2 regions of the Bacillus sp. SIMBA_154 genome follow, and region 2 is predicted to be linked to the other one. Evidence: a T-box and tRNA genes for the amino acid it is inferred to sense, from the RefSeq annotation. Region 2 holds a T-box; the other holds one or more tRNA genes.
The links. The T-box of region 2 lies ahead of R0K30_RS11260 (valine--tRNA ligase). A T-box ahead of a tRNA ligase gene usually reads a tRNA of that ligase, here a tRNA-Val.

Region 1 (15,332 bases), on a different contig from region 2:
CGAAGTATTTTATACCCTTCAGTGATATTCATATCGACACTTGAAGAAGTCACCTTCACCTACTTGCTCCTCGTCAATTATGCAGCGTGAATCCTTTCATATAAGAAAAAACACCATCCAGCAAAATGACTGAATGATGTTTTTTCATGTTTCTGTACATCTTTAAATGATTGATGGTGTCAACATCTAGCACACTATAGCATCCTTTAGTAACTTCATTCATGATCTCAAATATTCCCCTGGAAATAACCTATTTGATTAAATACGAACGCATGCCAGCTATAGGTTCATTCACATACCAAAGAATGTGAAAATATTTAACTAGGGAACGTCACACTTTCAATTTTGTTCACATCTATTAAAGTAGGTCCCGTACCTCCTAATCCTGGGTCATTAAAAAATACAATGCCCGCCAATTGATTAAAAGTGACAAAATTTCCTGGGCCATAAAAGAAACCTGAATCACCAACGATGCTAAGATCAGTACCTGGTGGAAGTCCCGCAAAAAGTCCACTAAATTTCGCTGTACTTGTACTAGGTGTAGATGATTGATTACCTAATCCTACATTTTGTGAGATGTTTAAGCCTAGAGCTGATAAATCCTGTGTGATATTTGCCATGAAAAAGCCTCCCTTTCTCTAATTTTATCTTTTATTCAATATAGTGTATTCCAATCTAAAGTTTTTGAATGAGTTTATAGTGGAGTTTTATAGAAGAAAAAAATGTAACACGTCTAGTGGAGGAGTCAACACAATCTCACTTTCAATACCTACACGAATGAGACAATGGGGTATGAAATAAGCTGTGCTGTTTTCACATAGTGGTTTTTCAAAAGATAAAAGCCATTCTTAATCCAAGAATAGCAATTGATCGTTTAAATGATTTTTGACCATCTACTTTTTTAATCCTTCATCATATCTAAATTCTTTTTGCTGCCGTATGGTCCTATATTTCTCATATACACCATTTTCAATTTTGTAATTCAGATTTCCCTCCAACACTTATTGGAAGATTAGCCAATCATTCCTTACATCCATCGGTAACATCCTTTAAAATATCATGCAGTAGGTTATTAAAAATAAATGAATTTATTATGAAAAATACATATTTAAGAATTCCAATCTGATGGTTAGGTAAAAGATTAAGTAATCTCTTTTCTCTTTTATAAGATGTTCGATTTTTTTAAACAAAAAAGAACGGCCATTTGGCCGCTCACTTATTATTGATTTTGCTTGGAAGACTTAGTATTGATAAAGGTGACGTTCAAATAGAAAATTGTTCCGAAAAACATACCATTTAACAAACTGATCACCAGCATCTTACTAATAAGGACAACATAATAGAACGCTGGTGTCCCATATTGAATAGGCTAATCATAAAGGTTAAAACAAATAATATAGTGGAAATCCTTCGGAATAATTTTGATTTTAACATTTTAATGACTCCGAATTCATGCGATATATTCAATATCACCCTTAAAATAAAAAGCCCCATTAAGGGCCTTTTATTTAAGCAGAATAACCGATACTTGCCGTATGACCTCTCCTTGCTTCATCATGACTTGCTGTCACTTCAGACGTAAAATAACTAACAACACTTATTACACTGATCATCATTAATACAACTGATAAAGTTTTAAATTTCATACTGACAGTCCCCCCGCTTCACTTGAGTTTGGAAATAAAGAATCTTCTCATAAAAAAGCATCGCATTGTCTTTATCTCCCATTTCATTATAATATTTTGCAGCATCTTTTGCTAAATCTTCAAGATCAGGATACATTGACTTTATTTCTAACAATTCCATTATTTTTTCCAATTGCTCAAAATTGTTTTCAACGTATAGTGATTTTAAAAACTTGAATATCAATAACAGAACATGATCTTTCAGCTTTTCAGATAGTTCCATGCCATTATTTAAAGCATATGTACCTAAATCCTGTTCTTTCTTTTTGAAGTAGGCTTTTGACAACATAATGAGTGGATCTAAGATTCTATTTAAATGCTCGTATCCCTGCTCTCTAAATGCGCGAATCGAGTCATTAAAATGAGTAATTGCTTATGCTAATTCTTTGTTATGAAAATAACTCAACCCTAAATTATAGAGCTGATCCTTTTAATCGTTTTGTTGAGTTGTCGGCGGCTTTTTCTATTGCGTGTTCAAAATGGGGTATTGCTTTTTCGGGGCAGCCCATATCTATATAGTTTAATCCAATGACAAAAGAACATTGTATTTCTCTTACTGTGTATGTATCTTTTTCTCTATAGCACTCTATCGCCTGGGCGATATGATGCATGGACATATGGGTTTGTTTCATGTGGTAATAGATTTCAGCCATCTTGTAATTGAACTCGGCACGTTCAATATCATCACTAACATGAGATAGCTTTTTTTCTGCTCGTTTATAGAAGGTAAGGGTGTTTAGATATTCATAGTTTTCAAATTCGTACATGCCGTAGAAAAAAATGAAGCAATACTCAAGTAACCCTGTTAATTTCTCTTGATCCCTTTTGATCTTCATTGCGAGTTCCCTAAAGTTCGCCCGCTCTTTCCCATTTTCTAAAGGATTCAAGTAATCAAGCATTAATTTATGTCTGAACTCCATAAGTGAGAAATACAATAATAAATCCTGATTCTCTTCCATATGATCAAGCATTGATTTGATTTCTTCTTTATATGCCTCGGCGTCCGGTACGTTAAATCTTTGAATATGATAATACCATTCATTGATTTTCAAGCCCACGTGAGAAGAAAGCACTTTCTCCATCAGTCCTTACCCCCTCCTCCATTTTCCCTATAATGACATATATTATCATTTTGTGAATCGTCCGACACCGAAAAGAAACAGCAAAAATAAGAAAAAAAGCTCCTGTAAAGAAGCCATGTGAGTGATCGTAATTTTGATAAGGAGGAATAACTGGGCTCGAATCAGCGCCCCCCTGTTCTCTCTGAAATAAGATGATACAATCAGGTTTAGTTCTAACGAAATATGTACATCTAGTATACCCTTCACGTCATACTTGTTTTAATCGTTTCCATTTACGAATTTGAGTACGGAAATTTTTAAAAGGGGCAACGGTATTCACATGAATAAATTTATAAACTGGCCAAACAGCCTTTGCTGTCGCATCATCCGCCCATTTTCGTTGATGAGGTTCAAACACTTCTTCTTCACTCATACGATCCAACATATCACAAATAGTTAAAACATTCTGTTTGAGCTGAGCTCTTAATGCGACTAGTGATTGGCAGGCATACTTCTCATTAAAAAGAGAATATAATGTGCCAAGCTGATTCCATTTATAACCTTCTGCTGGCGTATGGACAACCTTTCCTTCAGTTTCGTGTTGCTCCCATTGAAGCAGCAGGGTTGTCCAACCAACTTGATAGGCCAAATTTTCTGCAGGAGTTCGGCTTACATCCTCTATTCGATCATCTTTCATTTCTTCTGGAATCATATTGAATTCTTCATCGTATTGATTGTACGTCTTCATGATTGCTTGCTTTAAAATATCCTTCGACTCATAGGTTGTCATATTATTCACCTCTAGTTCTTTTTGTGCAAATTTTTCTCGGAACATATCTTGCAAAAGTACAAAAAAATAACTGGAGCTCATGATACTGAATTATTCTATCGCCTTCTGTTTTACAGTCTCTATTATAAGAGAACTCTTAATCGAGCAAAAAAGCAATAGCATTTCTGGTTAAATGAAAGTATCACTCGTGTTTACTCCTAAAACAACAAAAGAGAGGCAATACTTGCCTCCTTTAGTGACTCTATTATTTTGTGAAATATTCCATTATTGCGCAAACTCAATAAAGAAAAGCTATAAAAGCGGCTGTGAAAAATGAAGACATTCCTTACGTTCCATCATAAACAAGCACCCAGTATCTCTCCCCAGGCTCCCCTTCTTAAGCAATAAAACCTCCCCGTTTTGATTGAAATGTGAAGCAGCATGATTTAACTCGACACTTCTTCCTCTTTTCTACCTAATTTCATTGATAACTGAACGCCAATCATCAATGAGACAATGACGAGCATTGCGACAATGGAAGCTTGAAAATGTCCGCTTAGATCGAAAACCAAACCAATGAAAAATGGACCAAACCCGCCCATGATGTATCCTCCCATCTGCGACATAGCGGACCATGTACCAGCTTCCTCCGGTGTACGCGTCTCAATAATGGGCAGCATAAGTGCTAAAGGAAATAATCCCCCTGCCCCAATCCCTAGAAAAATGACGGCTGGCAAAATCGGCATTGGAAGTAGAAGGAAAATAAGGCCGATCAGTTCTGACACACTGCATAAGATCAGAAATAATTTCGGTTTTCCTAAGCGAGTGACGACTCCTGGAACGAGTAGTGCCACCGGAACCTGAATCAGTGTAAATATCGTCAGCAGCATGGCGGCATACTGTGGACTATTTCCAAAACTAAGGGCGATGGGTGAAATCCATGCTGTTAACGAATAGAACATGCTGGACATAAAGCCAAAGAACAAGGTGAATTGAATGGCTTTTTTGTTTCGCAGCGGCAGCCTTAGCGGTAAAACTGCATGATCAGCCTGTTGTTTTTTCCGAGCCAGCCCTAGCCATAAGATCAATGCGATGATCCCTAAAACCGCCCAGCAAGACAAGGCGAGCGGAAGGTTATGCTCACTGCGAAGATATATCGGAATGGTGAAGCCAGAAGCAAGTGCTGCACCAATCGTCATCGAAATAGAATAGACACTCACAATTCCCGGATTTTTCGGGAAATACTTTTTGATAAAACTAGACAACAAAGGTCCTGCAAAGCTAATCCCAACGCCTCCTGCAAATGCAGTGATGAGAAGGATGGCAACCGTTTGACTCGTCCCACGTAGTCCAGTAGCGATCGTGATGAGAAGAATCGAGAAAAAAAGCGTCCTCTCTAAACCAAAACGGCGGCTTAGTTTAGTTGCTACAGGCGCAAAGACCCCCATGCACAAGACCGGTAAAGTGGTTAAAAGACTTGCTGTCAGTGCGCTTACACCCAGCTCTGATTGAATCATACTCATCATAGAAGCCACAGACGTAATGATCGGCCTCAAGTTTAATGCAGCTAAAAATAAAGCGGCTAAATAAAATATTTTTTTCATAAATACTCTTCTTCCTCTCTCATCTTGTTGAGGTTACTTAGAGTATACGTCTGCCACATTCATTGATCAATACAATAATTCGTATTATGATGATAGTAAAATACTATCATTCGTGAAAGGATAAAATATGGACACTCGAAATATTACGTATTTTATGGCAGTATTCGAACATCTACATTTCACAAAAGCCGCTGAGCATTTAGGGATATCACAGCCTACACTAAGTCAGCAGATTCGACTGCTTGAAGCAGAACTTGGGATGCCGCTCTTCGATCGAATCGGCAAAAAAGTGGTCGCAACCGAAGCTGGTTCTCTACTTTATCAATATGGTATGAAAATGCTTCAAGCTGAAAGAGATGCGAAAAATGCCATGAAAGAACTGTTATCCGAGAAGCGAGGAACCGTTCGTCTCGCAGTACTCCCCTCCGATCTTGACTTTCAGCTTGTTCCGCTTTTCGTAGAATTCAAAACACATTATCGCGAAATCAATCTGAAAGCATTTTCAACCATATTCGTTCGTGAAGAGGTGCTTTCGCATAAAGTGGATCTCGGCATCGGGCTGCGAGGGCCTGCGGATAAGCGTCTCGTTCAAATTCCACTTGGAAGTGAGCCCTACGAATTATTTGTTCATTCAGAAAGTGATCTAGCCCAAAAGAGTGAAGTGACATTGGAAGAGCTGACGCAGCATGCTTTGGTCATGTATCCGAAGGGATATCTAGGAAGGGATTTAGTAGATGACGTATGTAAAGAACAGGGAGTTGAACTGGACACCGTCATGGAAGTTGGGTCCGCATCTTCATTATTGCAGCTGGTTGAAGCCGGCATCGGTGCAACCATTCAGCCGCGAGGGTTGCTGCAATACCATTCGACGTGGCCAAATATTGTATCGATTCCTATTGCTGATCCGGCACCTGTTCGTCACTTAGAATTAACTTATTATGCAGATCGATTTGTCAGCAAAGCACAGCAGCAGCTATCTGAATGGCTGACAGACTTTTACAAATCAAAAACAAACTAAAAAATGAGGGTAAAACATGAAGAATGCAAACAGCATATTCACAAGGACAAACCGGGTAGTTATTCGTCAATTTGATCTGCAAGATATTGAAGCATTTTATCAGTACCGAGCAAATCCCTCTATTGCAACATATCAATCTTGGGAAAACTATACGTACGAAGAAGCTGAATCATTTGTTCAACATCAAATGACGCAAAAACCTAATCAACCAGGGACATGGTTTCAATACGCCATTGCCTTATCTGAATCCAATCAGCTGTTAGGAGATTGCGCCATTCATACACTTGACAGTGAGCCCAGAAACGTTGAAATCGGATTTACTCTCGCACCTGAATATCAAGGAATGGGACTATCGTTTCTTCCTCATCATTGCGTTAGAAATGAGTTAGAGCAAGGAACATTAAAACAAATTTCGATAGATCCATCCATCAATTTCAACATCAAAATCGAGTTCATTTATAAAAAAGGAAAATCCAAATTAGTTTTCATTGATCAACTCAAACAGTTTTTTCAAGAATTAGATCAAGCTACTTAAAAAAAGCCCTTTTTAGGGCTTTTTTTCACTGGATGAATGTCTTCTCCCAAAAAGACGGTACGAGGCTCTCCACTATTCTCTAGAAACTCAGCAATTTCTTGCAACTCTTGATAGATACGGTCATTCCTTGGCATAACCGGGTTTAACAGAAGGATGGAGTGAATCGTTGTCGCTGCTTCATACAAGACATGTTGATCTTTTATCTGTTGAATGCATTTTTTCATACGATCAAAAAACCATTCGATCTCTTCCATTTCTTCCATCGGATAATGTGCCATTTTGAAGAGATTCTGCTGACAAAGGTCTTGCCTCTCAAATATGAGTTCAAGCTCTTCTTTACTGACATACAAATCCGAAGATTCCTCCTCAATTTCTACTACTTCGACCATCGCATCTTCAGCTGTATATAATTTCTTAATGAATTCATCAAAAGTATCTGCCAGCTTAAAATCTACTTCCATCTCTAAATCAAAATAGTGAATAGGAGGATGTTCCTTCGTTTCTCTATAATCCATTGCGATCCATGTATCTTCTTCTCCGCTGATGATAATAAGTCCCTCAGGCAGATCCAATTCATCACTTAACTGGGGACTATTCATGATGCCATCATCTTTGGCGATTCCTCTTAGATGGTCAAATTGAACATGATCCTCAGCCCATGAATTCGGCTGTTCAGTTGGAAAAGCATTACGAACTGTAAAGCCGCCATTCCATTCTAAAATGAACTTTTGTATGTATCAGGTAAAGTGACTCCAAGTGTTCCCTCTGCTTCACGAATTTGTTCCTCATCTATGTTTTTTAACGTAAAAGGACTCTCTTCTTCTTTTTCCCAGAATGATTTCAAAGTGGGTGCCTCCTCGTATCTATTGAGATAAGTATAACATTGACCAACGATTCATTTGCTCATTTTATACACTTACTGTCACTTTGAAATTGATATAATAAAAAGAAAGATCACAGGTCCATTTAACAGTGGACTCTCTATCATTATGTTAAAAACGAATCTAAGGAGCGACAAATGATGAAAAAGGTGTTTTTTCTTCTATTAGATGAGTATGCTGATTGGGAAGGTGCTTATTTAGCCTCTTCATTAAATCAAAAGGAAGATTGGTCAGTTTATACTATTTCTTTAGAGCAAATTGTTCGTTCAATAGGTGGTTTTAAAACAACTGTCGATTACATCATAGGATCAGAACCTGACCATTTTGATTTGCTCGTGATGATTGGTGGGAACTCCTGGGGTGATGACAGTAAAAAGCTTTTACATTTCGTTGAAAATACATTTCGTCAAAACATTCCGGTAGCGGCAATATGCGGAGCAGTGGATTATTTGGCAAAAAACGGATTGTTGAATCATCATAGCCATACGGGGAATTCTGCTGATTTATGGAGAGATGACGAACATTATGAACCGACCTGTGAGTTCATAGAGAAACAGGCGGTAAGAGATAAACAATTGGTCACCGCAAATGGAACTGCCCCGATTGAATTTACTAGTTTAACTTTAGAAATGATAGAATTTGATACTCCTGAGAACATTGAAAAAATAATATTTATGAATCGTTATGGTTTTTATGAATATTGTCATAAGTATGGAAATCCTTATGCTTAATAAAGGTAGAAGATATCTGTGAAGGTTTTATTATAGGCCTTGTTGTTTTAACATGTTTCCCAAAAAGAAAACAGACCTTCTTAAGGTCTGTTTTCTTTTCATCTATACGTTTTGAGATGCTGTGTTTCGATCGATTTTTTGTGGAATGAAAGTTGTATTTCTATTTGAATCTTCCATTGTTGTATTTCGATTTGATGCTGGTTTTATCGTACTAGATGCTTCATATACACCTGCACCTAGAAAGATTATAGAGCTTATAATAATCATTTTTTTAATACTCATAAAGACACTCTCCTTTTTGAATATTTTGTTGGGCTTGAAATGCCATCCTGTAATATTCTGTTGCTTTCTCAAACTTTCCTCTTTTTTCATGAATAACTGCAAGATTTTTAGTGAATTCTTCTACGAAAACAAACAACTGCTTTTCTTCAAATGTCTGAAGCATAGCTTGAATCTTATCCTCATCATTACTTTCATATGTAGTTCTTATAGAACGTATTAATAGAATTTCGTGCGGGTTCTCTTTATGAGAGATCAGTTTCAAAGCTTTATCCACTAATTTGGATGCTTCATCAGTTTTTCCTGTCTTATATAGCGCCCAACAAAGGTTAACATATATGACCGATTTTACATCGTCCATACCATCTTCTGATATTTCAAGGGACTCTTGATAATATTGGATAGCCTTTGCATAATCTTGTTTTTTTTCATAATTGTTTCCTATATTTAAAAGTACCTTGGCAATCAACCTTTTATCCGCTATTTTTCCAGCGATGGAACAGGCTTTATTCAGGTGTATTAATGATTTTTCATACTGCTTAAAATCATCATAATTTCCTGCTATTACAAATAAACATTGAACTGTTCTAATCTTGTATAACTCATACTGATCGTAAATTTCAAGTGCCTTAATAATGTGATGCATGGAAACATGGGTTTGTTTCATAATATAGTAGGCTTCAGCCACCTTGAAGTGAAACTCCGCTTGCTCAATATCATCTACAACCAGTGCGAGCTGCCTCTCAGCGATCTTGTAATATTGAATGGCCTGTACATATTCTTTTATACTGAACTCATACATGCCACGAAAAAATGCGTTATAATAATGCAGCATGCCGGATAATTTATGATTTGAATTTTCGATTTTATCCACTAGGTCTGCAATGGATAAAGACCGTTGCTCTGAATGTTTGATATAATCAAGCATAAGCTGATGCCGAAAGCACATCAATTGATAATAAATCAGTAAATCCTGATCCTCTTCCATCCGTTCAATTTCTTTTTCTACCTCAGCTTTCAAATCTCTGCATCAGGTACACTGAATTGCCGAATCATTTTATACCATTCATTTATTTTCACACCTACATGTGAAGAAAGAACTTTCTCCATCCCTTATTCCCCTTTCACTAAACTCCCTTATATTACATTTATTATCACATACAGGAATTTACAAATCACCGAAAAGAAACCGCAAAAAGAACAATTGAGAAACTTAACATGATTGCCTTGTTGCACACCAATAAATCTTTAGCCCATTTACATTATCATCACAAAACAAAAAGGCAGACTCATTTCAGTCTGCCTTCATCTTCTAGATTTCCATGGGAACACCTTTTGTCTTCAGGTAATATGCAATGAATCATTTAACCACTCTTCACAATGTTTTATAAGCCACCTCAAATATTCCACATATTGACCGACGTGATAGCCATCACAAACAGCATGATGTACTTGAATGGCGACTGGTAAGATGATTTTTTCTTCTTTCATCTTAAATTGACCTAACGTAAATATTGGCAGTAAATAAGTTTCATCTGTAGATACATTAAGATGAAACGAAGTGAAATCAATCCACGGTAGACTTGAAATATTGAACATGTTTTTTGGCATATGAGGTTTTGGAAATAGTTTGCTGCTTTCACTAAATGTTTCAATGTCCGCTGCACAGCTTTTATAAAACTGAGCAAAGTTTTCGTCATAAGGCGTCCAAATACTTGAAAATGTCTTCGTTTCTTTATTTAAAATCGTATAACTAGGATGGAGAAGTTCCCAGTAGCCAAGTTCATCGTTCACTTGATCCATTCGAAACTCTCGTATTTTTTGCACAGCTCTTGCTAACAAATAAATTTGCACAGGATATACTTTTAGCTTTTTTTCTTTCAATATTGAATACAATGTCGTGATGTCTAGATCAATCACCAGGCAATATGAGCATTGAGTTAACGTCATATAATGATGAAAGTGCTCTTTTCGCGGGTAATTTTCGTCTATTTGTTTAAACATTTTTTATCTCCTCCTGAATGTGATTTCATGTATTCAGGAGGAGACTTTATCTGTTTTCACCACCACAATCATCCTTTCAAGAGATATGTAATGTTTCTGTCTATCAGTAATGTGAGTTATAACGTTTTCATTCAAAGGCTACCATAAGCTTAGCCTATGATAAAGCCTCCAGCAACTCTTCGTAAGTAATCTTGCCCAACGCGAAATTTTCTAGTGCTATATATGTTTTCTCCGCTGAAGTATTCATTCTATTATGACATTCATTGACTAACTCATTTTCATTTGGTAATGGTTCATGTATATGTTCTTCTTTTCGAAATGCTTCATAGTATCTTATACCAAATATTCTCTGGGACATCGCATTGATGTGAATTCCGTCTGGGTTAGATATAAGACCTTTCGCAGTAACATAATAACAATTTTCATTATGATGTGCATATTTTTGTAGTTCCTCATTAATACGTTGATATTCCACACACCCTGCGCCAAATGCCACCTTTCCCAAGTAATCGCCCAAACCTCCTATTAAAAGCGGAATGTTAGGTACAGATAATTCAGTTCTTAGTTCATGAAATAATCTTAGTATTTTTTCATAGTATTCTTTGTATTTCCCATCTTGGCTGTCACTTTCTCCTTGATGCCATAATATCCCGACCAATTCGCTATTTTCCTTTGCAAATTTAGCTTCATTTATTGCATGACGAAATAATGCTCCGTCTAGCGACCACTCATCAATGGAACTGCCACCTTCGGCACATGGAATAAGACCAATCTTCTCTCCTTCATGATCCTTGCACCAAGCCTCCGCAAAGGAAGCCGCCAGTCCTACGCCAGCTACCGGCCTATCAAAATGAATGGGTTCAGTCATCATTTGCCATCTACCATTTCGCAGCATCATGATTCTTTCATTATAAATCGGAGGCACTTCATGCTTGAAGCCGCGCCCCGCCATATTTGATTGTCCAATTAGTAAAAGTGACTTCATATCTTTCTCCCCTCCACTGAATATTTTATCAAATGTGTATTCTCCTGAACGTTATCAGTTTATCTTTCCTCTGTTATTTCTAGATTAGGGCTTCTTTTAATTTATTCGAAAAGTGCATAAAGCTATTAATCTACAATTTTTAAAACTGAACTTGGAACAACCACCTATACCTCTAACAAAGAGACAGGTAATATTTCTGTTTCTAGTAACTAACTAAAATCTTACGAAATAGCCGCAATTGAAGAACAAGTAAATAAGATTGCAAATAGCATTGTATTAGAAAATCAAATGAATAAAGTTAGTAATTCTCTTGAACAGTTAGCGAATAATAATTTCACAACACAAAAACAAAAGGGAAAATGGGCGTGGTCCAAATATGATCATTACCGTGTTACAGTAGAGGGAAAGGCAGCTGGGAGTAATTGCAGCAGCAATTTTAAACCATATTCCTTATGTTGGCTGGATTGCTGCTGCCGCTGCTCAAGTAATGATCCAATTGAAAATGAAAACAGGTTACTTCTCCGCACGTTGGGGAACACGTGCAGACACTGACATTTGTTACTTATGGAGAAAGAGACATTTAAAAATGTTCTCGGACAGTAAACGTAAAAATAAAAAACTGGACGAAATAAGTTCTCCAGGAAAAGTGTATATGTGTGGAACTGGTTGAATAAAAATAGCCCCATTCTAATGCAGACTAGGGTGTCTTTTATTGCTGTTTTTGTTCTTTTAGTTTTTTGAAAATCACAAATTGATATACTCCAAATAGTACGGTTAGGATGATGATTGCAGTAAATATTTGATCGACTGGAAGCAAGAAATATACGACAATAAAAGATAAAAGCAAAACAAAATAACCTATATTGACGCTTTTTTAAATGTCATCATATTACCTCCTTTTTACAACCATATCACGTTTCACCTAACCTTATAACTAACTTTTTCCCTATTAAAACACAAAAAGTCCCTATCCAATAAAGGACAGTGGATTTAATTATTTCGATGCTTTTTGAAGAGTGCTTTTGTCTTCGGACCATAGATACCATCAGCGCTAAGCCCATGCATGAGCTGGGACCGCATTTTCTGTTTTTGGTCCAAAGTAGCCGTCTATCCCATTGTTTTTGGCTTCCTTTTCAGGATAGAAAAATACAGCAGACAGTGCTTCCTGTCGAGCTTTTACTCTAGCACCCCTTGTCAAAGGCTCGGTCACTTTAAAGATGCCAGATGGTAAGTCGAACACTTTAGTCGTTTTGATCCTAAAAATACTGAGAAACAATCTGGTGGATAAAGTTCGTCCCCAATTCGTCCCCAATCAAAAGAAACAGAACAAATATTCGTTATCAGAAAAACAAAAAACCCTTGCTAGGCAAGGGTTTCAACGATGATTCCGACTGGGCTCGAACCAGCGACCTCTACCCTGTCAAGGTAGCGCTCTCCCAGCTGAGCTACGGAATCGGGTTATGTATCAGTTCTGGGCTTTCTGTACTGACAGTCTCTATTATATAACCATATATACAGGGCGTCAATGGTTTTGTTCAAAAAAGGCCAAAAAGCCGGATTCAGGAGCCGGCTTTTTTCCCACTTCATTTATGACTGGTTCACAAGGACGGGCTTTAGTTGACCGAGCGCTTGTTTGAAGTCGCGTTTGAGGTCTTCTCCATTTTCGACCCCGACACTTAATCGCAGCAATCCATCCGTGATGCCTCTTTTTTTTCTTTCTTCTTTTGGCATAGCAGCATGTGACATTTTGGCCGGGTAGGACAGAATGGATTCGACAGCACCGAGGCTGACGGCGAATACAGGTAATGTGACGCCCTCGACCAATTCTTTTACAGCCGCTTGGTTTTCTAATTCAAATGAGAGGACTGCTCCAGCTCCGCTTGCCTGCTTTCGCTGAATGTCCGCTCCTGGATGGTCATCTAAGCCTGGGTAGTATACTTTTTTCACCGCAGGATGTTCTTTGAGGAACGAAGCTAGTTCTAATGCGGTTTGACTTGCTTTTTCTAATCTGACCTGAAGGGTTTTTAACCCTCTTAGCACGAGCCAGCAATCCTGCACGCCCAGGACCGCACCGAAAGAGTTTTGCAGAGAATATAGTTCCTCTCCCAGCTTTTCGTCTTTGACCACCGCTAAACCAGACAGCACATCACTGTGGCCGCTTAAAAATTTCGTTGCGCTGTGCAGCACAACATCAACGCCAAGGTCTAGCGGCCGCTGGAGAGCAGGCGTTAAAAACGTATTATCTAAGAAGGTCAGACAGTCATGCTCTTTTGCAAGCTGGACGACGCCTTCAATATCCGTAATCCCCAGTGTAGGGTTTGACGGTGTTTCCATATAAATGACCTTCGTATTCGATTGAATGCCTTGTTTGACTTCATTCAAATCCGTCATGTCCACGAAGGTATGCTCAATACCAAATCTCGAAAGGACTTGCGTGATCATACGGAATGTTCCGCCGTACACATCTCTTGTGACAAGGACGTGATCTCCCTTTGATAAAAGAAGAAAAGCGGTTGAAATGGCCGCCATGCCTGACGCAAAGGCAAGACCTCTTGTTCCTCCTTCTAACGCTGCAATGGTATCCTCTAATGCTTGACGTGTAGGAGTTCCTGATCTGGAATAGTCATATTGGCCAAATTCATCAAAGCTGCTTTGATGAAACGTGGACGCATGCTGAATCGGCACACTGACTGCACCTGTTGAACGGTCTGTTTTAAACGCATTATGAACAAGTTTTGTTTCGAGTGTCCAATCGTGTGTGGTCATTTGGCATGTACCTCCTCTTTCACTTGTGATAATGACTGTTTCAGATCAGCTTTCAGGTCATCCACATGCTCAATCCCAACAGAGAAACGGAGCAGTTTGTTACACACACCGTTTGCTATGCGAATCTCTTCTGGAATGTCCATGTGCGTTTGCGTGGCAGGATACGTAATGAAGCTTTCGATTCCACCAAGACTTTCAGCAAAACAAATCGTTTTCAGCTGCTTTAAAAATGGATTGACCCAGTTCTCTTTGGCTACACGAAATGACAGCATTCCTCCCTTGCCTGGGTAAAGAACATCTTGAATTTCAGGCTGCTCCTCTAAAAAATCCGCTAACTCCTTCGCATTTGCCTCATGCTGACGCATTCTAAGGGCCAATGTTTTCATTCCTCTCATTAAAAGCCATGAGTCAAATGGAGATAGGACCGCTCCGATGGCGTTTTGATGCTGGAACATGTCTTCAGATAGCTGCTCTCCTTTTGTGACCACAAGCCCGGCAAGGACGTCGTTGTGTCCGCCTAGATATTTGGTTGCGCTATGAATGACAATGTCCGCTCCAAGCGTAATCGGCTTTTGCAAGACTGGGGTGTAAAAGGTGTTGTCGACAATGACCAAAGCGTCATGCTCTTTTGCAATCTTCGCTATTTTTTGAATATCCGCTTCCTGCATGAGTGGATTTGTCGGCGTTTCAATAAAGACGGCTTTTGTGTTTGGCGTGATTTTAGAGCGTAAACAGTCTTCATCTGAAAAATCATCATAAAGAAAACGCAAGCCGTATTTTTTCCATTCGTTTTCAAACAAACGGTATGTTCCGCCATATAGGTCTGATGAGACAATGAGTTCATCTCCGCTCTCAAATAGAGCCATGATCGTTTGGATCGCTGCCATTCCCGAACTGAAGGCAAAACCGGCCGTCCCTTCTTCGAGTGAAGCAATCGCATCCTCTACAAGCTGTCTTGTTGGGTTTTTCGTTCGAATGTAATCAAACCCTGTTGATTCACCTATGCCTCTATGT
Region 2 (15,332 bases):
CGCGGTCTAAATTGTTGAGTTCAGCAGCTGGTTCTACATAAATGATTTTTGTCAGTCCGTAATGGTCAGGCTCGATTTCGCTCACCTTACCAATTGTTAAGCCTTGCGGGAATACGCCCCCTGCTCCAGATGTTTCGACAAGATCTCCTTTTTTGACATCCCCATCAGCATCGGATTTTAGAATATTCATTGTCAGCATTTTTTTCTTGCTGTCATAACCGTTAATAATTCCATTGAGTTCTTCTTTGCCCTTTTTTGCAAAAATTTTCGTTGAAATTCTATTATTTTGGTCTGTAGAGCTTAGCAACCTTACAGTCGAAGTAAAATTGTTGAGCTTATCACTTTCGATTTTCCCGATTAACGCACCACTCTCATTTGTGACCGCCATATCTTTGTCAACGCCTTGTTTTTTCCCTTTATCAATCATCACAAAACTATCCCATAGGGACGGGTTTCTCGCAATAACAGTTGATAGAATTGGCGTATAATCACGAATAGAGTTCACATATCCGAGCTGCTTGCGAAGCTTTTTGTTTTCATCTTCTAGTTCTTGAAGTTTCGCCTCATACTGGGTTTGTCCATCAAGTTTTTTTCGAAGACGCTCGTTTTCATCATATGTGTTCTTTAAATCTTGTACGTTCCCATACATACCGGCAATAAATTGTGATGGTTTATGAAAGACACCTTGAAAAAAGCCTGTCGTATCCCCCACTAATTTTTCCGGCCATGAAGCACCTCTGCCGCTTTTCACTGAAAAACCAATCATAGCCACCAGTACGATGACACAGACAAGGAGCAACATTAATCTTTTATTCATAAAAAACTGCGGCATGTCTTACACCTCTTTATTTACGCCCGATTATCTTTTGATTTTCCTTTGAACAAGTGAATATGTTCTAGTGCTTTCCCTGTTCCGATCGCCACACAGTCAAGTGGGTCCTCAGCAATAATGACTGGCATTTTCGTTTCATCGCTAATGACTTTGTCAAGATTACGCAGCAATGCACCGCCGCCTGTTAAAACGATTCCGCGATCCATAATATCTGCTGCCAGCTCAGGTGGCGTTTTTTCAAGAGTGGCTTTTACCGCATCAACAATTGTTTCCACCGTATCGCGAAGCGCTTTTGCAATCTCTTCTGCCGTAATAGAGATCGTTTTTGGCAGACCTGTTAAAAGGTCACGTCCGCGAATATCCATCTCATCATGCACGTCTGGCTGTGCAGAACCGATTTCCATTTTAATCGCTTCTGAAGTACGGTCACCGATCATCAGATTATACGTTTTACGAATATAGCTGCTGATCGCATCATCCATTTCATCTCCTGCCACACGGATCGATTGAGAAGTCACAATGCCGCCAAGTGAAATAATGGCCACTTCTGTTGTACCGCCGCCAATATCCACAACCATACTTCCTGTTGGCTCCCATACAGGCAGGTTAGCACCGATTGCCGCAGCAAATGGCTCTTCAATAGGGTATGCGTCACGTGCACCAGCTTGTCTTGTTGCATCAATGACTGCTCGCTCCTCTACAGCTGTAATCCCAGATGGCACACATACCATCACGTAGGGTTTACGAGCAAATAGCCCTTTGTTTCTAAGTGCTTGATTAATGTAATATTTCATCATTTTTGCTGTCGTTTCGTAATCTGCAATGACTCCGTCTTTCATTGGGCGAAGTGCCACAACATTACCAGGTGTACGGCCAATCATGTTTCTAGCGTCATTTCCGACCGCCACTATAGACTTCGTATCAGTTTCCAAAGCTACGACCGAAGGTTCTCTCACAACAATTCCTTTTCCTTTAATAAAAACAAGCGTATTCGCTGTTCCAAGATCTATTCCAAGGTCTTTTGTACCAATTCCAAACATATGTATGTATCTTCCTTTCTTAAACCAAAATTCCCTTTAGGGAAAAACTCATAAACTCTATTATATCGTAAAACATCGAAAAAAAAAGTGTTACAAATACCCTTTTTCCTTCAAACTCACAAATTTTTGATCACCTATGACAAGATGATCAAGCAGCTGTATTCCAATCAGCTTTCCACATTCAAAAAGTCGCTTTGTGACTTCAATATCTTCCCTGCTAGGCGTCGGATCTCCAGATGGATGGTTGTGCACACATATAAATGAAGCAGCCGAACGTTTAAAAGCCTCTTTGAAAATTTCACGCGGGTGAACAATCGATGAGTTCAAACTTCCAATAAACACGGTATGTTTATGAAGAACTTGATTTTTTGTATTGAGATAAAGACAAACGAAATTTTCCTGCGTCAAAAATCTCATATCTTCCATCACAAAGTTTGCCCCATCCTCTGGCGTGCGGATGACATAACGGTTGTCCGTCGTTTGATGGTGTAATCTAGTGCCGAGTTCTAACGCAGCTAAAAGAGAGATCGCCTTCGCTTTTCCAACTCCTCGAATCTTCGACAGTTCTTCAATAGAAGCTTCTCTCACAGAACGAAGGCCGCCAAATGTTTGCAGAAGTCTTGCGGAAATTTGAAGAACAGATTCCTTTTTTGTGCCTGTCCTAAAAAGGATTGCGACAAGTTCATGATTTGATAAACTGCTTGGACCATATTTGATAAATCGTTCTCTCGGTTTTTCATCATGAGGGAAATGCTTAAGCAACATAGGGAAATGGTTAATGATGAACACTCCTTTTGAATTCCTTCCCGTCATCAAAAAGGGGTAATTCCAAATGTTTCAAGCACTCTAACTGTTTTGGCAATAGGGAGACCTACAACGGAAAAATAATCACCGTCTATTTTTTGAACAAACAGTGCGCCTTTCCCTTGAATGCCATAGCTTCCCGCTTTATCAAGCGGTTCACCCGTTTCGATATAGCGGTTGATTTCATTTTGCGTAAGCATCCAAAATGTCACTTCTGTCTGTTCATAAAATGTTTCTTTTCTATTCTCTGACTGAACCGAGACACCAGTCAAGACTTGATGTGTCTTTCCTGACAATAATTGAAGCATTGAGGCCGCTTCTTCCTTGTCTTTTGGTTTCCCAAGACATTTGCCGTCAATTGCAACAATCGTATCTGCACCAATGATCACAGCTTTGGGATGTATTTTTTGAATATCATTTGCTTTTTGTTCTGCCAACCATTGGACGTTCTCAGCAGGCGAAAGGTTTCGATTTATTTCTTCTTTTAAGTGACTTGCTTGAATGTCATAAGAAAACCCTGCTAGATCAAGCAATTCTTTTCTTCTAGGTGATTGTGATGCGAGAATTAATTGGTTCATGTTCGTTCATCCTTTCAGGGTTTAGCTTAAGAAGTAAGATACCCATTCATCCTATCAAATGTACATCTTACCGACAATTGACGAAAATTCATTTTTCATGTTCCTTCATCATTATGTTGGATACAAAAGAAAAAAACTAGTCATTTTTTGACTAGTTTGCTCTCTTAAAAAATGATTTTACGTGTTTAATTGATCAAGCAGCACTTGCTGAGATTTCCACCCATTTTCAGCCGTTGGGTCATTTAACAGTTGCACCGCTTTCAGCAAACTGCTTTTAGCTGATGCGTCAGTTGTTTTGGCACTTTCCAGCTCAGAGATCAGCTGCGTGACTTCCTTTTTCTCTACTTCATCCCCTACAATCACCTTTGAAGATAAGACAGAAGCCTTCTCTATTAAACCAGTCAGCTCATCTGGCACTTGAAATGAGAGCTCCTTACCGCCCCATGCTTCAAAGTGCTGATCGATTAGTTTCTTCCCAACAGCACTTGTCATGCCTTGTTCTGTTGCAAGCCCAGCAATCACATAATATCCATCATCCATTGAGACTTTTTTCCCCGCATATCCTGCATCTTTTAAACTGGTAACCAAGTCATCTGCTCCTTTTTCAGAGGAAAACTTTCCAGCCTGTACGACAAAGGTTGAAAAACTGCCAGAGACACTTTTTTCACCTTTGTTCTCTTTTGATTCATCTGTATCTCCCGCCGCTGGCGGCGCATCCCCTCCGGCTTTCATTGCAGATTGGTTTCCGGATGCTGTGACACTGACATGGTCACCACCTGACGGATTTGCTGTACCGTCTTTGCTTAAGCTTAGTGCAAACACGCCGAGGCCTGTCCCAAGAACCACTGCAAATACAATCGTTGTCATCACTCTCTTGAAGGGGCCGCGGTTTTTACTGAACTTCTGATCAAATGAGCCTTTTTTCTTTTGATAAGGCGTGACGACCTTTGGATCAGAGTGGTAAATATGATCAGCTGCATCGTCCCACTGGAAATCTTCTTCTTTTGGTTTAGATGGATCTTCCTGTGAAGCAGCTGTCTCCTGTTCTGATTGCCTCTTTTCCTCCCAATTCGAAAACGTCACATGATCCTCTTGCTGTTTTTTTGGCTGATGATCTTCTTCATGAAGCATTTCTTCCTTGCCATTAATATTGACCTTTAACCCTTGTTTTTTTGCCTGCCTTTTTTTCATTGTCATTCCCCGCTTTCTGACATTGTTTGTAAGAAAGACCTTTTTGTCCAATGAATCAGTGCGAATTTAACCCGTCCTTCTTTCTGTTTCACACTTTAACATAGCAGATAAAAAAAAGAACAAGACTTTTGTCGGCAGGTAAAAAAAGTGTTCGCCAATTTTTTCACCCAAATAATCCGCTGAATGGGCTTAAGACATGAGACCCAAAAAGATAAACCCAAAAAGAAAAAGCGATCGCAGGAACAAAGGGAAATGGCTCGTCTAATCGAAAGGAAAAGACCTTCGCATAGACCATTCCGCCGATAGATGAGAGGAAAAGAATGATGAGGAATGCCTTTAAACCAAAGCAAAACGCAAGCACACCGAACAGCTTCATATCAGCCCCTCCCATGCTGTTTGGCTTAAAACGATCTAAACTATAAAATAAGAGAAAACAAAAAAGCAGAGAAGCCGCTCCTTCCCACCAAATAAGAAATGGTTCTAGCGTGCGGTATATGACGAATAGAGGAAAAAAGAAGAGAAACAGCTCGTTTGGCACCCTCATATAAAGAAGATCGCTCACGACAGCAATCACGAATAAACTACAAAGAATCACAAGAAAAAGGCCTTCAAACGAAAAACCAGCGTTCCTATAAATGAGCAAAAAAAGGCTGCCTGACAGCAGCTCAATCATTGGATATAACAAAAACAATCGGGTGCTGCAATGTTTACACGACCCTCTCAATACAATATACGAAACGAGCGGAATCATGTCATACAGAGATAGTGGTTGTTTACAAACGCCGCAGTGAGAACGCGGAAAGAGTATGGACCGCTTCATTGGCAGCCTTTCACCAACTAGATGAAAAAACGATCCCATGGTGATGCCTGCAAGAAACACAAAAATGTCAATCATATTCAGTGGCTCCTTCCGGGGATAAGATAGACCGGATTGTACCATAGACATTTACGTTGAGCACCTAGTGAAAATATGATTTTATCCCTCATCTACATATCAAAAGAAAAAAGACACAAATGGCTGGGAGCCTTTTGCATCTTTTCATGATCCTAAAATACGATTTCGCATATCTGAAATAAAATAAAGGGAGCCAGTGACAAGTATAACCGCCAAGGGATCAGCGCTTTTTTTCTGAATCCATTCAAGCACAGCACGAGGGTCATCGTCATACGATTTTGTTTCTAAATGACTGCAAGCATAAAGCTTTTCCGCTGATTCAGCTCTTGGAAAATCAAACGAAACAAAATGAATAGATGAACTAATGGCTTCAAGCTTTTCAATCATTTGTTTGTACGGCTTATCTTTTAAAGCGCTAAAACATACATGCACCTGTTTACTGGAAAAATGAGCTTGTACGGTTTCGATTAAACGGTCCATCCCCTCTTCATTATGAGCACCGTCGAGATAGACAGGAGGATGATCTTTGACCTTTTCAAATCTCCCAGCCCATACTGCTTGCCGAATCCCTTCATACAAATGCTCTTCTGTCACGCTGATATGGCCTTCTTGAACCAGCCATTCAATCAATAGAACGGCAAGAGATGCATTTTGCCTTTGGTGCGTTCCAATTAACCCTGTTTCAAGCTCTGGATACTGCCTTTTTGGAGTGCGTAACGTGAAACGTTCACCTGTTTCTGTCGGCTGCTGCTGATCAAAGGTACATGTATCATGTAACGAGATGCATACGGCATTCTTTTCTATTGCAGTGTTTTGAATGACAGCTAGTGCCTCTCGTTGATGAACAGCCGTGATCATTGGAATACCATCTTTTATAATGCCTGCTTTTTCAGCTGCAATCTGTTCAAGTGTATCGCCTAAAATCGCCATATGGTCATGGCCAATTGACGTAATGGCCGTTAAGATCGGCACTGCAACATTTGTTGAATCAAGCCTTCCGCCAAGCCCTGTTTCCAATAGGACAAAGTCTACTTGGCGCACATGGGCAAAATAAGCGAATGCACATGCTGTAATGATTTCAAATTCTGTTGCTGCGCCAAGCTCTGTTCCATCTAATTCATCAACATAAGGCTTTATCTCATTCACCAAACTCAGCCATTCTTCATCCTGAATAGGCGCTCCATTTACGCTGATTCGTTCATTGAACGTTAAAATAAACGGAGAGGTGAAAGTTCCAACTGAATAGCCGGCTTCCTGTAAAACGGAACGAGTAAACGCAATCGTTGATCCTTTTCCATTTGTACCAGCAACATGCACCGCTTTTATTTTTTGTTCTGGATGGTCTAGTCTGTTCATTAGCCACTTCATTCTTTCAAGACCCGGTTTTACACCAAAGGCCAGTCTGCTATGAATCCACTCAATGGCTTCATGATAGGTTGTAAACAATGTCATCTCTCTTTTCATACGAAATTTTCAAAAAAGACGACTCCATTCCGTTAGGAGCCGTCTTTTCAACATTATGCTTTCAGCTCTTCAATCCGCTTTTGAACAGCTTCGCGTTTTGCGACATAATCACGTTCTTTCGCACGCTCTTCTTCTACGACACTTTCAGGCGCTTTTTTCATAAAGCCTTCGTTGCCAAGCTTTTTCTGTACTCGTTCTACTTCTTTTGTCAGCTTATCAAGCTCTTTTTGCAGACGAGCAATTTCTTCATCTAAATTGATTAAGCCTTCAAGCGGTAGAATGAGTTCTGCTCCAGAAATGACAGCCGTCATCGCTTTATCACTAGCTGGGACATCTGTGCCAATTTCAAGAACACTTGGATTCGTGAAGCGCTCAATATATGAACGATTCTTCTCTAAACGCTCCTGAACATCAGATGTGGATGCTTTGATGTAAAGCTCAACTTGCTTGCTCATTGGCGTGTTTACTTCACTGCGAATGTTACGAACAGAGCGAATGAGTTCAACGAGCAGCTTCATGTCAGCAGAAGCTTGTTCGTTGGAAAGCTCCGGCTTCACTTCAGGCCATTTCGCAACGGTAACGGACTCACCTTCATGCGGAAGATGCTGCCAGATTTCTTCTGTTAAGAACGGCATAAACGGATGAAGAAGTCTCATCGTTTGATCTAAGACATACGCAAGGATCGAACGAGTCGTTTTCTTCGCAGCTTCATCTTCTCCATAAAGCGGAAGCTTCGCCATCTCAATATACCAATCACAGAAATCATCCCAAATGAAGTTATATAAATGTCTGCCAACTTCGCCGAATTCATACTTGTCAGCAAGCTGTGTGACACTTTCAATCGTTTCATTTAAGCGGGTTAAAATCCATTGGTCAGCAACTGATTTTTCACCTGTCAAATCAAGTTCATCATACGTTAAACCATCCATATTCATTAAAGCAAAACGGGATGCATTCCAAATTTTGTTCGCAAAGTTCCAAGTGGATTCAACCTTTTCAAAACTGAAGCGAAGATCCTGACCTGGTGAGCTTCCAGTGGCTAAGAAATATCTTAATGAATCCGCACCGTATTTGTCGATGACCTCCATTGGATCAATTCCGTTGCCAAGCGACTTACTCATTTTACGCCCTTGTTCATCGCGGATGAGCCCATGAATAAGGACATCTTTGAACGGTTTTTCTCCTGTGAATTCAAGACCCTGGAAGATCATACGAGATACCCAGAAGAAAATAATGTCATAGCCAGTTACAAGCAGGTTTGTTGGATAGTAGCGCTTAAAGTCTTCACTGTCTGCATCCGGCCAGCCCATTGTAGAGAATGGCCAAAGCGCTGAACTAAACCATGTATCTAGGACATCGTTATCTTGTTCCCAGTTCTCAATATCTTCTGGCGCTTCCAGTCCAACGTATACTTCTTTCGTTTCTTTATGGTACCAAGCCGGAATGCGGTGTCCCCACCATAGCTGACGAGAAATACACCAGTCACGGATATTTTCCATCCAGTGTAAATACGTCTTTTCAAATCGATCCGGAACAAATTGGACTTGGTCATCACCTTTTTGCAGGTTGATGGCTTCATCCGCCAGCGGCTGCATTTTCACAAACCATTGTGTAGATAAATATGGTTCAACTACAGCTCCGCTTCGCTCACTATGACCAACTGAATGCATATGATCGTCAATTTTGAATAAAATACCTTCTTCTTGTAAATCTTTCACCAGCTGTTTACGGCATTCGAAGCGGTCCATTCCTTTGTATTGCAGCGCATTTGCATTCATTGTGCCATCTTCATTCATAACAAGAATTCGCTCTAGCTCATGGCGGTTTCCAAGCTCAAAATCATTCGGGTCATGAGCAGGTGTAATTTTCACAGCACCTGAACCAAACTCCATATCGACATAGTCATCACCGACGATTGGGATCTCACGTCCTGTAATTGGTAAAATGACTGTTTTTCCAATCAAATGCTGATAGCGTTCGTCTTCAGGATGCACAGCTACTGCCGTATCTCCAAGCATTGTTTCAGGTCTTGTTGTCGCAATTTCAATTGAACCTGTTCCATCTGCCAGCGGATATCTCAAGTGATAAAACGCCCCTTGAACATCCTTATAAATCACTTCAATATCAGAAAGTGCAGTCTTTGTTGCTGGATCCCAGTTAATGATGTACTCTCCGCGATAGATAAGCCCTTTTTCATATAATTGGACAAACACTTGGCGTACAGCTTTATTCAGACCTTCATCTAATGTAAAACGTTCACGCGAGTAATCTAGGCCAAGACCCATTTTCGCCCACTGGCTGCGAATAAAATCAGCATATTCTTCTTTCCACTTCCACGTTTCTTCCACAAACTTTTCGCGTCCGAGGTCATAACGGCTCACGCCTTCTTCGCGAAGCTTTGCCTCTACCTTTGCTTGAGTGGCAATACCGGCATGGTCCATCCCTGGAAGCCATAGAACGTCAAAGCCCTGCATCCGTTTCATGCGCGTCACGATGTCTTGAAGTGTTGAATCCCACGCATGCCCAAGATGCAATTTTCCTGTCACGTTTGGTGGAGGAATGACGACTGTATATGGATCTTTCGTTTTATCATTTTGCGCTTCGAAGAATTTCCCTTCAAGCCAGTACGTATAGCGGTCTTTTTCAATCGCATTTGGATCGTACTTTGTTGGCATTTCTTGATTATTTGTTCCCATTTGTGTTACCTCCACATTTTTTCGGCTGATGAAACATAAAAAAAGCCTTTCCATCCTTATAAAAGGACGAAAAAGCTTTTTCGCGGTACCACCTTTTTTCACGGAGCACATACATGTGTCCCGTACACTCTAAAGGATAACGGGGTTCTCCCGAATTTCTCTACTTGTTCATTCAAGAAATTAAGCTCACAGGCGACCTTCCAAACAAGCGCATCCTAGGAAACCTTTCAGCTATTGGTTTCCCTCTCTTTAGGGTCTTGCTCGTACTCTTCCTGGTCCATGCTTACGATATATCACGTTCATCAGCACATACTCATCTTTTATTAATATTACTAAATGCCTTTTGTTTTCGTCAATCATCTTTTCCGCTTTTCTTCTGCTTTATACAAATTGGGCAGGCACCCTTCGCTTTATTGCCCATATGATAATAACAAAATGAAGAAGGAGGGCGTTTGATTTTGAAGAAGTTCAATCCTTACACACTTCCCCCCTGGCTTAGACAAATTCGGGCAGTTGCCTCCCAAGTCGTTCTCCCGATCGCCATATTTCAAGGGTTTCGTACGATCATTTTCCCCACAACATTTGACGTCCTCATCCTAGGTATTCTTATTTTTCTCGCTTGTGCCTTTCACCTTGATTGGTTTTAAAAACTCACGTTTATGTATCGATCATTCCTTTACAGAGAAATGATAAAGCCAACACAAAAACGCCTCGTCATTCTGCTGATGACGAGGCGTTTTGTTCTTCTTCAAGGCGTCTAGCCTGCTCAATCTCGTGAATCTTCATGACGGTCGGCTCTGAATTTTTCATTTGCCAATACGCTCTTAATAGCTGCTGACAGCTTTCCATCTCATCCTGCCCGCCTGCTTCATAGGCTTTCACCGTATCAAACAGACCTTGCGGATAAGCAAGGTAGCTTAAGAACAAATGAAGCTCTTCCTCCCTAAGAGGATTTCCTTTTTGATACGTATAAAACAAGGAAGTGCATTCAGGACAAGACGTAGGATAGGTTTTGAATGTCCGAAAGTAAAAGGTCAGAAGGTCATAAATGGGGGCGGCCTTTTTGGACCGCTCAAAGTTGGTGAAATGCCCTGTGCCTACATCATTATACAAAAAGTGATGGATCGATAATTGTCCATGATTTAACACAACACGTGTTGTCTCTTGATCTTTCATTTCCTCGTGCCAATCCTCTAATCGTTCAAGCGCAAATTCACTGGCAGACATAGCTTCTGAAAAATACATAGCAGCGGCCAGCTCAAATGGCGACATATACCAAGTTTGCTCTGCCCGCTCTATGAATCGTTCATACATGTCTTTCTCTGTTTCCCATTTGGCCTTGATTTGTGTGTAGTGAGCTTCAATTTCTTGCTCTGTGATGTCCATCATCACTTCAGTTCGTTTATGAAGTCTTGCAATCTCTTGAAATAAATATTCATGTTTATCGTCCTGCTCTTCTCTCTTTTCATTCGTCAGCCATGGCATGAGATAATATGCGTACTGGCTTTCCCGATGACTTGAGAAAAAGGAACCGCTCTTCGTCCGATAAATCGGCACAAAGGAGCGATAACCTTTTGATTCTAATTCAAGCATTTGCTCTGTAAACTGCATTTGTCGATTGGCTTTTACTCGCTTTAGTGCAAATACACCCTGCTTTGTATACACCTTTACGACAGCAGGACTGACAGGTTCAATGTATTCAGCCTCAAGCCCGTATTCGTATAGGACAGATTGAATTTCATCCACGTTCACTCACCACATTTTCTCGGTCGGTCATCGCTTGCTATGCATTGCTTTTTTGATATTCAGGAATATAAAGAACCTGCCCTTCTTCAAGCTCCGCATCGACCGATAATGAGTTCGTTCGAAGGAGCTGCTGCACATTCAACTGATATCGCTCACAAATACGATCGACCGTATCTTCTTGCTGAACTATACAAATTTTCATGCGAGAAAAATCTTCCTCCTCCTGCTTAGCGAACAGCTTCGTTAAATAAAGAGAATTCTCACTGCCAGACGTTTCTCTCACTTCATTTCCAGGCTCCTCCGCTTCTTGGGCAGACTCATACACCTTTGGTTCTTCCCGTTCATATAATCGCTCTATTTGGTAAGTGTCATCCCGCTCCTCCTGCACCGGTTCCATATTATAAGCAGGTGGTTCAAATGCCGGATAAGCTGGAATCGTTTCTTCTTGCTCTTCAGCTGCTTCAGGGTCTTTTCTCACTTCCACCTCAAAGAACGTCTCATCTCGCTCCTCTTCTTCTAATAGCTTAGGCGGTTCAAAAAATGGCGGCTCTAGCACCTGAGCTTCGGGGAAGGAGCGATAACCAAGTGTCACTGCTTCTGCTTGGTCCTCCGGTTCTTCCCGTTCTTCCAATTCTTCCGACTCTTCCTCTTCTTCCATACTCAACTGCTCTATTTCAATTTCTTCCTCTTCTTCCTGATCTTCTTGTTCGGTACGTACGTCTTCAATTTGTAATGCAGCCTGTTCCTCATAGTCCTGACGTTCATCGCTTTGCAGCTCTTCTTGTTCCTCATGTTCCGGCTGCGCCTGATATTCATAGGTCACATCACCATATTCCTCTTCAGTACGATAGACAAATTCATAAGGCTCCTCTACAGGCACTCGAGGCGTTTCTTCATCTAACAGACCTTCAATCGCTAGATCAGCCTGAATGGTGAGCAAACGGCTTTCTGTCAGCTGGTAATCAAACGCATCAATAAACACAAACACATCATTTAAATGACTGATTTTGTTCTTAGGGATGGTGATATCAACTGGAAATTGATGCAGAAGCTCGGCTGTTCCGTCCTCTCTTACCTTCACCTCATCAGCTTGCCTGTATGATGCATAGGAACTGGATTCACCCAATTGCTCCTCTTGATTTATGTTGTATTCTCCTGTTAGCTCGAGTGAACCTCTAATGGAAACATAATCATTCACTTCTTGAACGAGAATGTCAGGATCGAGAGAAATTGACAGCAGCTCACTGACTTCCTGTCCGTTTTTTAAATAAATGGATTCTTCTACCGAAAACTGTAATCGATTGTTTTGAGACAAGTCGGTGTCCTCCTTTCATCTAATCCTTCAAAATAAAATTAGATGTCAATACAGGTGTATGTGGGAGACGGTGAAAATATGATTGGTTTTATGCAAAGCAAAAAGCCGATATGTCTCCATATCGGCTCTTGTTTATCGACGTAGTTTTTGAAAAACCTTTTCCACTGTCTCAATCGTATATTCGATGTCTTGATCAGTATGAGCAGTTGATAGGAACAGCCCTTCGAATTGAGAAGGTGGAAGGAAGATGCCGTGGTCAGCCATTTCCTTGTAGAATTCAGCGAATAAAGCGAGATCAGCTGTTTTCGCTGTATCATAATTTACGACTTGTTCGTTCGTAAAGAAGAATCCGATCATGGAACCTGCACGGTTAAATGTTAATGGAATCCCATGTGCTTTCGCCGCTTTCGAAATTCCTTCTTCCAAACGATCTCCTTTGCGTCTAAACTCTTCATAAGACTCAGGTGTCAGCTGTTTTAATGTTTCAAGGCCTGCTGTCATCGCAAGCGGGTTACCAGATAACGTTCCTGCTTGATAAATCGGACCGCTTGGCGCAATTTGTCTCATAATGTCCGCTCTTCCGCCATAAGCGCCGACCGGGAGACCGCCTCCGATTACTTTGCCAAGGCATGTCAGGTCAGGCGTAATGCCAAAATAGCCTTGCGCGCAGTGATAATCCACACGGAAGCCTGTCATGACCTCATCAAAAATGAGTAAAGAGCCATATTGCTCCGTGATGTCTCTCAATCCTTGCAAGAAACCTTCTTGCGGAGGGACAACGCCCATATTTCCTGCAACTGGTTCTACAATGACACCTGCAATGTCGTCTCCAAATTCTTGAAAAGCGACTTTGATGCTTTCTAAATCATTGTATGGAACGGTGATCGTATTGCTTGCCGTACCTTCAGGGACACCAGGGCTATCTGGAAGTCCAAGCGTTGCCACACCCGAACCAGCTTTAATGAGCAAAGAATCACCGTGGCCATGATAGCAGCCTTCAAATTTCACAATTTTATTTCTGCCTGTAAAGCCGCGTGCTAGACGAAGTGCACTCATTGTCGCTTCTGTTCCAGAGCTGACCATCCGAATAACCTCAATGGAAGGAACTCGTTCTGATACAAGCTTAGCTAACTCATTTTCAACTAAAGTAGAAGCACCGAAGCTTGTACCTTGTTCAGCTACTCGCTGAATGCTTTCAACCACACGGTCATTCGTATGTCCTAAAATGAGCGGTCCCCATGATAAGACATAATCAATGTATTCATTTCCATCAATATCGTATATCTTTGCGCCTTTACCTCGCTCCATAAAAATCGGGTCTGTGTTGACGGATTTAAATGCACGTACGGGGCTGTTGACACCACCAGGCATTAAATGCTGCGCTTCTTCAAATGCTTGCTTAGATTTTTCATAGCTACGTCCCATTTCAACGTCCTCCTGTCTATCCGTTCTTTATTCTGAGAGCCATTTTGCAGCATCTTTTGCATGATACGTAATGATTAACTCTGCTCCTGCACGTTTCATGCTTGTCAGCATTTCAAGTACAAGCTCTTTTTCAGAAATCCAGCCATTTTGAGCTGCGGCTTTAACCATTGCATACTCTCCGCTCACATTGTAAGCGACAACAGGGAGTGTACATTCATTTTTCACATCACGCATAATATCTAAATAAGAAAGAGATGGTTTGACAATCAGGAAGTCAGCCCCCTCTTCGACGTCAGATTGCGCTTCTCTCAGTGCCTCTAAACGGTTTGCAGGGTCCATTTGATACGTTTTACGATCTCCAAACTGCGGTGTACTATGCGCTGCATCACGAAACGGACCGTAAAAAGCACTTGCGTATTTCACGGCATATGACATCACAGGCACATGAATAAAGCCAGCTTCATCAAGTGCCTCACGGATTGCGATAACAAAGCCATCCATCATGTTTGAAGGAGCGATGATATCTGCACCTGCACGCGCTTGGCTAACAGCTGTTTTTGCTAAAAGCTGAAGAGATTCATCATTTAAAATTTCGCCATCTTCAACGATTCCACAATGTCCATGATCTGTATATTGGCATAAGCAAGTATCTGCAATGACAACAAGCTCAGGGAAATGCTTTTTGATCTCAAGCGTTGCTCTTTGAACAATGCCATGATCGTGATACGCCTCACTACCCACATGATCTTTATGATCTGGTACACCAAATACAATGATGGATTGAATGCCAAGATCCACAAGCTCTTGCACTTCTTCTTTCACAAGATCCACCGAAATGTGATATACCCCCGGCATTGAAGGCACTTCTTTCCGGACATTTTCTCCCTCAACAAAAAAGATCGGATAAATGAAATCAGATGGTCTTAAAAAAGTTTCTCTGACTAATTCTCTCATTCCTGCGCTTGTACGCAATCTGCGGTGTCTATTAAATTTCATCATTGGTTCAACTTCCTTTCAGATAGATGGCACATCAAATCAAGCATCCCGTCTATCGTATAAATATCTGGGGTTTCTGATGAAATCCCGTATTGAAGCAGTGCCTCTTTTGTAAGAGGACCTATCGTCACAAAACAAGTGTCAGATGCAGCTAACTTCACTACATCTGCCTCCATGGCATGCATAAATGAATGAACAGTGGATGAGCTCGTAAATGTTATAAAATCAAATGATTGCTCCATCATTGCCGATTTGAGGGCGGCAATTCCCTCCTCATCCTTGACTGTTTCATATAAAATCCATTCCTTTACTTCTAAGCCAAGCGGAACGAGGGTTTGCTTCACCACATC

Region 1: it has a tRNA-Val gene. The T-box ahead of R0K30_RS11260 (valine--tRNA ligase) is inferred to sense a tRNA for this amino acid. The anticodon was not compared.

What each region holds. Positions count from the first base shown of each region.
Region 1 covers NZ_JAWJBV010000002.1:486,611-501,942, forward strand. The annotation lists gene R0K30_RS05940 (hypothetical protein) at 318-620, opposite strand; gene R0K30_RS05945 (aspartate phosphatase) at 1,509-1,646, opposite strand; partial or broken gene R0K30_RS05950 (response regulator aspartate phosphatase) at 1,636-2,767, opposite strand; gene R0K30_RS05955 (ClbS/DfsB family four-helix bundle protein) at 3,015-3,536, opposite strand; gene R0K30_RS05960 (MFS transporter) at 3,962-5,119, opposite strand; gene R0K30_RS05965 (LysR family transcriptional regulator) at 5,247-6,137, shown strand; gene R0K30_RS05970 (GNAT family N-acetyltransferase) at 6,154-6,672, shown strand; partial or broken gene R0K30_RS05975 (SMI1/KNR4 family protein) at 6,669-7,516, opposite strand; gene R0K30_RS05980 (type 1 glutamine amidotransferase family protein) at 7,694-8,284, shown strand; gene R0K30_RS05985 (RapH phosphatase inhibitor) at 8,387-8,566, opposite strand; partial or broken gene R0K30_RS05990 (response regulator aspartate phosphatase) at 8,556-9,673, opposite strand; gene catA (type A chloramphenicol O-acetyltransferase) at 9,905-10,567, opposite strand; gene R0K30_RS06000 (sialate O-acetylesterase) at 10,722-11,552, opposite strand; partial or broken gene R0K30_RS06005 (peptidoglycan-binding domain-containing protein) at 12,543-12,789, opposite strand; tRNA gene R0K30_RS06010 (tRNA-Val) at 12,935-13,007, opposite strand; gene metC (cystathionine beta-lyase) at 13,140-14,318, opposite strand; gene R0K30_RS06020 (methionine biosynthesis PLP-dependent protein) at 14,315-15,332, opposite strand, start outside.
Region 2 covers NZ_JAWJBV010000006.1:162,723-178,054, reverse strand. The annotation lists gene mreC (rod shape-determining protein MreC) at 1-832, opposite strand, end outside; gene R0K30_RS11290 (rod shape-determining protein) at 850-1,872, opposite strand; gene radC (RadC family protein) at 1,963-2,637, opposite strand; gene R0K30_RS11280 (Maf family protein) at 2,685-3,254, opposite strand; gene R0K30_RS11275 (SPOR domain-containing protein) at 3,432-4,445, opposite strand; gene R0K30_RS11270 (prepilin peptidase) at 4,609-5,340, opposite strand; gene R0K30_RS11265 (bifunctional folylpolyglutamate synthase/dihydrofolate synthase) at 5,485-6,792, opposite strand; gene R0K30_RS11260 (valine--tRNA ligase) at 6,858-9,500, opposite strand; T-box leader at 9,560-9,789, opposite strand; gene R0K30_RS11255 (hypothetical protein) at 9,959-10,147, shown strand; gene ysxE (spore coat protein YsxE) at 10,215-11,246, opposite strand; gene R0K30_RS11245 (LysM peptidoglycan-binding domain-containing protein) at 11,284-12,561, opposite strand; gene hemL (glutamate-1-semialdehyde 2,1-aminomutase) at 12,694-13,986, opposite strand; gene hemB (porphobilinogen synthase) at 14,014-14,985, opposite strand; gene R0K30_RS11230 (uroporphyrinogen-III synthase) at 14,982-15,332, opposite strand, start outside.